DNA from 2 places in the Roseobacter sp. TSBP12 genome. Region 1 is predicted to be linked to the other one. Evidence: riboswitches for the same ligand, from Rfam matches in the RefSeq annotation. Region 1 holds a riboswitch; the other holds the start of a gene.
What was found. Region 1 has a riboswitch for thiamine pyrophosphate ahead of thiC (phosphomethylpyrimidine synthase ThiC). Riboswitches for the same ligand answer to the same signal wherever they lie in the genome.
Positions count from the first base shown of each region.

Region 1 (4,212 bases):
AGCCGCATGCGCAAGGCCGTGAGCGCAGCACGGGGGTCGAGATGCGCCTCGGCTGCAAAGAAAAGCCCGCGCGCAAATCGTCCAGATATTGCGGGTTCCAATGCATCGGGCGTCACCCAGCCATGCCCGCGTGTTGCACGCGCAAAGCGATCCAATTCCCCCGCATCACGCGGAGCGGCGAGCACAAGCGTCCCGCGCCGCGTCACATCAGGGACATGGGCCGCCCACCAATCCACCGCCGATTGTCCGCGCGCGACGATCACCTCGGGCGCGCTTTCGCCCTCGCAATAGGGCGCAAGCATCCCCCCCGCCAGCCAGGAGGCGGGGGGCGGGCTGTGTTCGGGCGCGATCACTTCGATTTCATGCCCCGCCTCATGCAGCGCGGTGGCAACGCACAACCCCACCACGCCTGATCCCAGAACTGAAATCATTCCGCCGGTTCCTTCGCGCTGTCGTCTGTCGGCAGGTAAAGTTCGCCACCCTCGCGGAATTTTGCGGCCATAGCCGCCATGCCATCCTGCTTTTCGGCCTCGGCGCGAATGTCATGGGAAATCCGCATCGAACAGAATTTCGGCCCACACATGGAACAGAAATGCGCCACTTTATGCGCCTCTTTTGGCATGGTTTCGTCATGCATCTCGCGCGCCGTGTCGGGATCAAGGCCAAGGTTGAACTGATCTTCCCAGCGAAATTCGAACCGCGCCCGAGACAGCGCGTCGTCACGCAATTGCGCGCCCGGATGCCCCTTGGCCAGATCGGCGGCATGGGCGGCGAGTTTGTAGGTGATGACCCCGGTTTTGACATCGTCTCGGTCCGGCAGGCCAAGGTGTTCCTTGGGCGTCACATAGCATAGCATCGCCGTGCCGAACCAGCCGATCATCGCCGCACCGATGGCGGAGGTGATATGATCATAGCCCGGCGCGATGTCGGTCGTCAGTGGCCCGAGCGTGTAAAACGGCGCTTCGTGGCAATGTTTGAGCTGTTCGTCCATATTGGCTTTGATCTTGTGCATCGGCACATGGCCAGGCCCTTCGATCATCACCTGACAATCCTTGGCCCAAGCGATTTTCGTCAGCTCGCCAAGCGTGCGCAATTCGGCAAATTGTGCCTCGTCATTGGCATCGGCAATGGAGCCGGGGCGCAAACCATCGCCCAAAGAGAATGACACGTCATAGCGGCGGCAGATGTCGCAAATCTCGTCGAAATGCTCGTAGAGGAAACTTTCGCGGTGATGATGCATGCACCATTTCGCCATGATCGACCCACCACGCGACACAATCCCGGTCACCCGCTTGGCGGTCATCGGGATCATGTGCAGTCGGACGCCTGCATGGATGGTGAAATAATCGACGCCCTGTTCGGCCTGTTCAATGAGCGTGTCGCGGAACACCTCCCATGTCAGGTCCTCAGCAATGCCGTTGACCTTTTCCAACGCCTGATAGAGCGGCACAGTGCCGATGGGCACCGGCGCATTGCGGATGATCCAGTCACGAATGTTGTGAATGTTGCGCCCGGTGGAGAGATCCATCACCGTATCCGCGCCCCACCGGATCGCCCAAACCATTTTCTCTACCTCTTCCTCCATCGAGGAAGTGACGGCGGAATTGCCGATATTGGCGTTGATCTTGACCTTGAAATTGCGGCCGATGATCATCGGTTCCAATTCGCGGTGGTTGATGTTGGCGGGAATGATCGCGCGGCCTTCGGCGATTTCCTGGCGGACAAATTCCGGCGTGACGAGGTCAGGCAGTTCCGCCCCCATCGGATCGCCATCGCGGGTATAGGCCGCCATCCGGCCTTCATTTTCACGAATGGCGACGAATTCCATTTCCGGCGTGATCACCCCGGCTTTGGCATAGGCAAGCTGCGTCACGGCCCGGTTGCCAACAGCGCGCAGCGGATCGCGCTGTTTCGGGAAAGCGGGCGTCAATCGCGCGCCGGTCGCAAAGCCGTTGTCGGCATCTGTGATCACCCGCCCCTCATATTGTTCGATGTCGCCGCGCGCCTGAAGCCAGCCACCGCGCACATCGGCCAACCCTTCGGAAATCTCGATCTGCGCTGCGGGGTCAGTATAGGGGCCGGAGCTGTCATAGACTCGCAATGGCGCCTCGCCCGTCACCGAAATCTCGCGCAGGGGCACGCGCAGCTCATGGGTCTGGCCATGAACATAGATTTTTTGTGAGGCAGGCAAAGCGCCTGTGGTGATTGTTGGGATCGTGTCTTTCATTTCGGTCTCCTCATAACGATGAGACCCAAGTGAAACGGGTAGCAGACATGGACCACCGCCCATGCGCCAAACGCAAATGGGCCAAGCGGCCCGAAAGGACCGCCCTCGTGACAGAGGTGTACGGAATTGCCCTTCGGTCTTCCTACGCCAGCATCAACTGGGTCAGGTTCTAAGGGTCGCGTCACCTCGGGCGGGGTTTCCGCCGTCAATCAGCCTCTCAGTCCCTTGGGCGGGACTCCCCTGACGTAGTGGTATTAACGAAATGCCGTGGCGTCCTGTCAACCGATAAGTTACGGCGAAGGCGTAGACCGGCTTGCACACGCGCCTGTCACCCGCTGATGCGGGCAACAGATTTTCTGGGCTATCTCATTGAATATACGACTGATCCAACAACGAAAAGCCGGGGTTCGCAAGCGGGTGCGTCCTCATTTGGAGTGACTGCTTTGCATGTTGCAAAACTCTTAGGCGTCGGAAGAGAGCGCCTTGCGAATATGGTACTGCTTCATCTTGCGATAAAGCGTCGGGCGAGAAATCCCCAGAACCGCCGCAACCCGCGTCAGGTTGCCATTCTCCGAAATCATCGTCTGGCGGATGGCCGAGGCCTCAATGCTTTCGAGATCGCCGGAATGGCCTTTGAGAATGTTTGGTAGTGGATCTTCTTCGCAACTGGCGAAATCGTCCTGCAATTCGGGCGGTAAGTCCCTCAGGCGCACAAGATCATCTGTCTTGATCAGGTAAACACGCTGCACCACGTTGCGCAATTCACGCACATTGCCCGGCCATTGATAGGCCATAAGCCGTTTGATCACCTCGTCGGAGAAGGTCATCGGCGGGCGTCCGGTTTCCTTGGCATAGCTTTGCGAAAAATGAGCGACCAGTTCAAGCACGTCATTCGCACGATCCCGCAGGGGCGGGACTTCGATGGTCACCACGCCCACGCGATAAAACAGGTCACGCCGGAAATTGCCTTTTTCGATCTCTTGCCGCAGGTCGCGGTTCGTCATCGCCACCAGCCGGACGTCAACCGGACGGCGTTGACTGCCGCCGACTCGATAGATCGCACGTTGTTCAAGCGCCCGCAGCAGATAGGGTTGCAATTCGATCGGCATGTCCCCGATTTCATCAAGACACAGCACGCCGCCATCGGCCAATTCAAACTTGCCCGCGCGTCCGCCACGCACCGCCCCGGTGAAGGCCCCGTCCTCATAGCCAAAGAGTTCGGCCCCGATCAGTTCGCCGGAAATCGCCGCGCAGTTCACCGGTACATAGGGGGCTTTTTCACGCGGCAAGCGGCTATGGATCAACCGCGCGAACAGCTCTTTGCCGACGCCGGTTTCCCCATGGATCAGCACGGAAACATTGGCTTGCGCCACTCGCTCGGCCAATTCGATCGCATCGACCATCTTGGGCGAACTGCCGATAATCTGGATCTCAGCCTCGTTCACATTGCTGCGCGGTTTGATCGTACACGACGCAGGTATACGGGTCGAATTGTTCTTATTTTTCAAAAACAACGCCGCACCACGATAGACGCCTTCCAGCTTCAGCCGCTCGACACCGTCCGTCTCAAGGCTCAGGGGCAGCAGGTTCGTGATCTCTCTGTCTGAGAGTTCCAACAGCTTTGGCAAAAGCTTGTGACCGACTTCTAACTCCTTGGACCGCAACAAGGTTTTTTCATCCACCCCACGCCGAAACAGAACGTGACCGTTCTTATCCAACAGGATCACACCGCGATCCACCCGACTGTATTCGGACATCATGAAGGCTTCGAGCAACATGGCGCGCTCTTCTTGCTGCTGCTCCGCGAGGGCAATCTCAATTTCACGCGCCGAGGCCAACACCAGAGCAATATTGTGTTGGCGGAAAATCTGGGGCGGGCCAGACAAATCAACGACCCCGATAATCTCTTGGGTAAACGGATCGCGGATTGGGGCCCCCGCACAGGTCCAGGCCTGCACACCTTCTACGAAATGCTCGGCAGCATG
Region 1 covers NZ_PYIB01000060.1:75,592-79,803, reverse strand. The annotation lists partial or broken gene C8029_RS17820 (FAD-dependent oxidoreductase) at 1-431, opposite strand, end outside; gene thiC (phosphomethylpyrimidine synthase ThiC) at 428-2,227, opposite strand; TPP riboswitch at 2,350-2,479, opposite strand; gene C8029_RS17810 (sigma-54-dependent Fis family transcriptional regulator) at 2,689-4,212, opposite strand, start outside.

Region 2 (4,212 bases), on a different contig from region 1:
AGGTTGAAATCATAGCGAAACGCTTCGTAGATCGCGAGTTCAACGGTGGTGGCTTTGGGTCCCCCACCAAAGGTCAGGGCGACGGCGAAGGAGGTGGTGCAAATCAGAAAAATGACGGCAAACGCGCCGGGCACAATCTCTTTGAGCATCGGTCCTTCGATGTGGCGAAACATGTCGCGCGGAGCGAAATTAAGCGAGGCCGCAAGGCGGAACCTCTCGGACGGGATAGCGCCCCAACCCTGAAGCAACAACCGTGTTGCAAGTGGCAAATTAAAGAACACATGCGCAAGGATCACACCATGGAATCCGTAGATCGAAACAGGCTCTAATCCAGCCCAACTGAGCACAATCGAGATAAATCCCGTTTTGCCAAACACCGCCGTTAATCCGAGAATGGCGACAATCGTCGGCAAGATAAATGGTGCGCCCAAGAGGGTGATCAAAAGGCGACGCCCAGGGAAATCACGCCGCGCTAAGCCGCGTGCGACCGGAACCGCCAAGACCACCGACAGGCCCGCAGAGATCAGTGCCTGAACAACGGTGAAACGGACCGCCATCCAGTCAAATTGCGACAGTGTTGAAAAGCTTTCAGCCCGAAGCGCAACAACGCCCAGAGTGCCAAGGCTCAAGGCGGCGACCAAAGCCGCCGCTATGAGCCCCGGCCAAAGTCTTATTGCGAAAACGCGGTGCGCCATTCGGCAATCGCCTTGTCCCGCAACGCATCCGCTTCATTTTCATCAAGGAAAATGGCCTTTTCCGGGTAGTTCAATTCAGAGAATGCCTCGGGCCATTGATCACGCGGCAAAGCGGCGGGGTAGGACCAATTGGCCGTCGGAATGATGTTTTGAAACGTCGGTGAGAGGATGAAGGCCATGAACGCATCCGCAAGCTCCGGCTGATCGGTGCCTTTCAGTTTTGCGGCGAGTTCGACCATGAAATAGTGGCCTTCGTCAAACAGCGCGGCGGATTTCGTTTCATCTTCTTCAGCAATGATGTGATATGCGGGTGAGGTCGTGTAGGAGAGAACCATGTCCACCTCGCCATCGGTAAACAGGCCGTAGGCTTCGGACCAGCCCTTAGTCACTGTCGTGACTTTCGGCGCCAATTTTGCCCATTCCGCTTCGGCGTCGTCCCCAAACACCTCTTTGCCCCACAGCACCAAAGCCAGCCCCGAGATCGACGTGCGCGGATCTTGGATTGCGATGGACCAATCTTCAGTCGAATTCACCAAGTCATGGAAGGACGCGGGCGGATTTTTAATCTTGGTGTTGTCATAGACAAAGGCCGTATAGCTCCAGTTGAACGGCAAGAACGTGTCGTCCGTCCACTCAAGCGGCAGGGTCAACGGCGACAGGTCCAGCCCATGCGGCACAAAAAGCCCGGTTTCACGTGCCTTCTTGGTCACATCTGAATTGAACCCGATAACCACATCCGCCTTGGTCCGTTCGCCTTCCAACAGAATACGCGGCAACACATCACCTGTGACATATTCAATCTCACAGTCACATTCGGCCTCAAACGCCGCCTTGATCGCCGGGCCCGGACCCCACTCAGAGGCAAAATAATCGGGGGCATAGATGGTCAGAGGGTCTGCGTGAGCCGCCGAGGCCGCAACCAGTGCCGCAAGTGTAAATCCATATTTCATGGCTCGCTCCATTCAAAAATGGGCGAAGAAAAAGGTGGCGAATGGTGATCGCTAATACCTTCCCTCCGCCGGTGTTAGCCGGTTCAGGTTCAACGGGTCCGCTTTCGCATCTCAGCCGTGTTGCACACGGGCACCCCGAGGTGTCCGTGACGCTATTGCCCCTTTGAAGGAAGTTCAAGCCCCTCCTACAGTGCGGGAGAGACCGGTTGGTTCAGGATGTGCTTTATGAGCGCCATAGAATGATTTCCCTTGATTGCTCAAACAAGTGACATCGGGTAAAGCAGGGGAAACCTGAGGAGCACCCGATGAGCATGAACACATTCGGACATCTTTTTCGTTTCACGACATGGGGTGAAAGCCACGGTCCGGCGCTTGGCGCGACGGTGGATGGTTGCCCTCCGGGTATCGAAATCAATGAGGCGATGCTTCAGGTCTGGCTTGATAAACGCAAGCCGGGAACATCGAAATACACCACTCAGCGGCGCGAACCGGACCAAGTGGAAATCCTGTCTGGAGTGTTTGAGGGTAAGACCACGGGTACGCCGATCCAATTGATGATCCGCAACACCGATCAGCGCTCAAAGGATTATGGTGAGATCGCGCAAGCCTTTCGTCCGGGCCATGCCGATATCACCTATTTCCAAAAATATGGCATCCGCGATTATCGCGGGGGCGGCCGCTCCAGTGCGCGCGAAACCGCGGCGCGTGTGGCCGCTGGCGGTATTGCACGCGCGGTTTTGGCCGAATTGGTGCCGGGCCTTGAGATCAAGGGCTACATGACCCAGATCGGCCCGCATGGGATCGAAGGCGAACGCGATTTCTCTGAGATCGACAACAACCCGTTTTGGGTGCCCTCCGCCAAAACCGCCGAAAACTGGGCCGCCTATCTGACTGGCATTCGAAAAAGCGGGTCCTCTATTGGAGCCATTATCGAGGTGGTCGCGAAAGGCGCGCCAGCCGGGCTTGGAGCGCCGATTTATGCCAAGTTAGACACGGATTTGGCCGCGGCGATGATGTCGATCAACGCGGTGAAAGGTGTCGAAATTGGCGAAGGTATGAATGCCGCCTGTCTGTCTGGTGAAGAAAACGCCGATGAGATGCGGATGGGGCCAAATGGGCCTGAGTTTGGGTCTAATCATGCGGGTGGCATTCTCGGTGGGATTTCGACCGGGCAAGACCTTGTTGTGCGGTTTGCGGTGAAACCCACCTCTTCGATCCTCACGTCGCGCAAAACGATCAATCAGGCGGGCGAAAACACCGACCTGATCACAAAGGGGCGTCATGACCCCTGTGTCGGTATCCGCGCTGTGCCTGTGGGCGAGGCAATGATGGCTTGCGTCATCTTGGATCACCTGCTGCTGCATCGTGGTCAAGTTGGCGAAGGGTTGCGAGGTAGATTTGGGGCCAAATAAGACCCCAATCATGCCTTAGACATCTGAACCGCTAAAATGCCCGCCATGATGGTCAAAACGCCGTAAATGTCCCATTGGCTGACATGTTCGCCCAGCAACAGCGCCGCGATCGCGACGCCAAAAAACGGGTTGAGAAAGTGGAAGGCTGCGGATTTGACGGTTCCAATGCGCTCAACCAGTTTGAACCAAATCCAAGTGGCCATGAGCCCCGGAACGAAGGTTGTATAGAGCATCGCCCAGACCAATTTGGCGGACATGGTGAGCTCATATGTGTCAATCGCCGGGGATAGCACAGCAAGCACAATCGATCCGATCAGACTTTGCACACCAACCACCATCAAAACATTGCCTCCGGCATTCGTCGACCGCACAGCCAGCGTCGCAATCGCAAGCGCGACAGTGCCGACACTACACATGGCAATCCCCACAAGATCACTGCCACTCGACAAGCGCGTGCTCATGATGATCAACACCCCCATGAACCCCAACACGAGGCCAAAGATCGCCATAGGTTTAGGAGTTTCGCGCAGGATTAGGGTTGAAAGCAAAGCCACGACAAGCGGCATGGATGAGGCAAGAACCGCCGCAAGGGAGGCCTCAACCGTCCGCATCGCCAAAAAATACAGGCCCAGATAGGCAACGTTTTGGCACAGACCAAAGAGGACGATGCTTTTCCATTGTGTACGGGTAAAATTCCACGATTGACCAAGCAGTTTGGCCAGCGCCACCCCCGCCAAACCAGAAAGGGCAAACCGCACAGACAAGGCCGCAAGCGCTGGCGCATCTGCAACGATAATCCGAGCCGATGTGAAGGCCGAGGACCACATCAGCACGAAGGCCAACCCCATTACGATCGCTCTGATATCCATATCATGCCCCCAAACGAAGAAGGGCCGCGACTGTGCGCGACCCCTCCCAGAAATAACTCAATCGACCGATTAGCCGTTTACGCTGTCTTTCAACGCTTTGGCGATGGTCATTTTCACAACCTTGTCGGCGTCTTTCGGCATCTGGTCACCCGTTTGCGGGTTGCGGACCATGCGTGCAGGACGTTCACGGCAATAAATTTTGCCAACACCCGGAAGGGTCACAGCGCCACCGCCGGAAACTTCTTTGGTGATGAGCGCAGTGATTGCATCAAGAGCAGCCCCTGCA
Region 2 covers NZ_PYIB01000028.1:101,057-105,268, forward strand. The annotation lists gene C8029_RS08815 (thiamine/thiamine pyrophosphate ABC transporter permease ThiP) at 1-695, opposite strand, end outside; gene thiB (thiamine ABC transporter substrate binding subunit) at 671-1,645, opposite strand; TPP riboswitch at 1,689-1,793, opposite strand; gene aroC (chorismate synthase) at 1,951-3,057, shown strand; gene C8029_RS08830 (DMT family transporter) at 3,066-3,926, opposite strand; gene C8029_RS08835 (HU family DNA-binding protein) at 3,996-4,212, opposite strand, start outside.
Region 2: it holds a riboswitch for thiamine pyrophosphate, as region 1 does, so the genes downstream of both, thiB (thiamine ABC transporter substrate binding subunit) here and thiC (phosphomethylpyrimidine synthase ThiC) in region 1, are expected to answer to the same signal.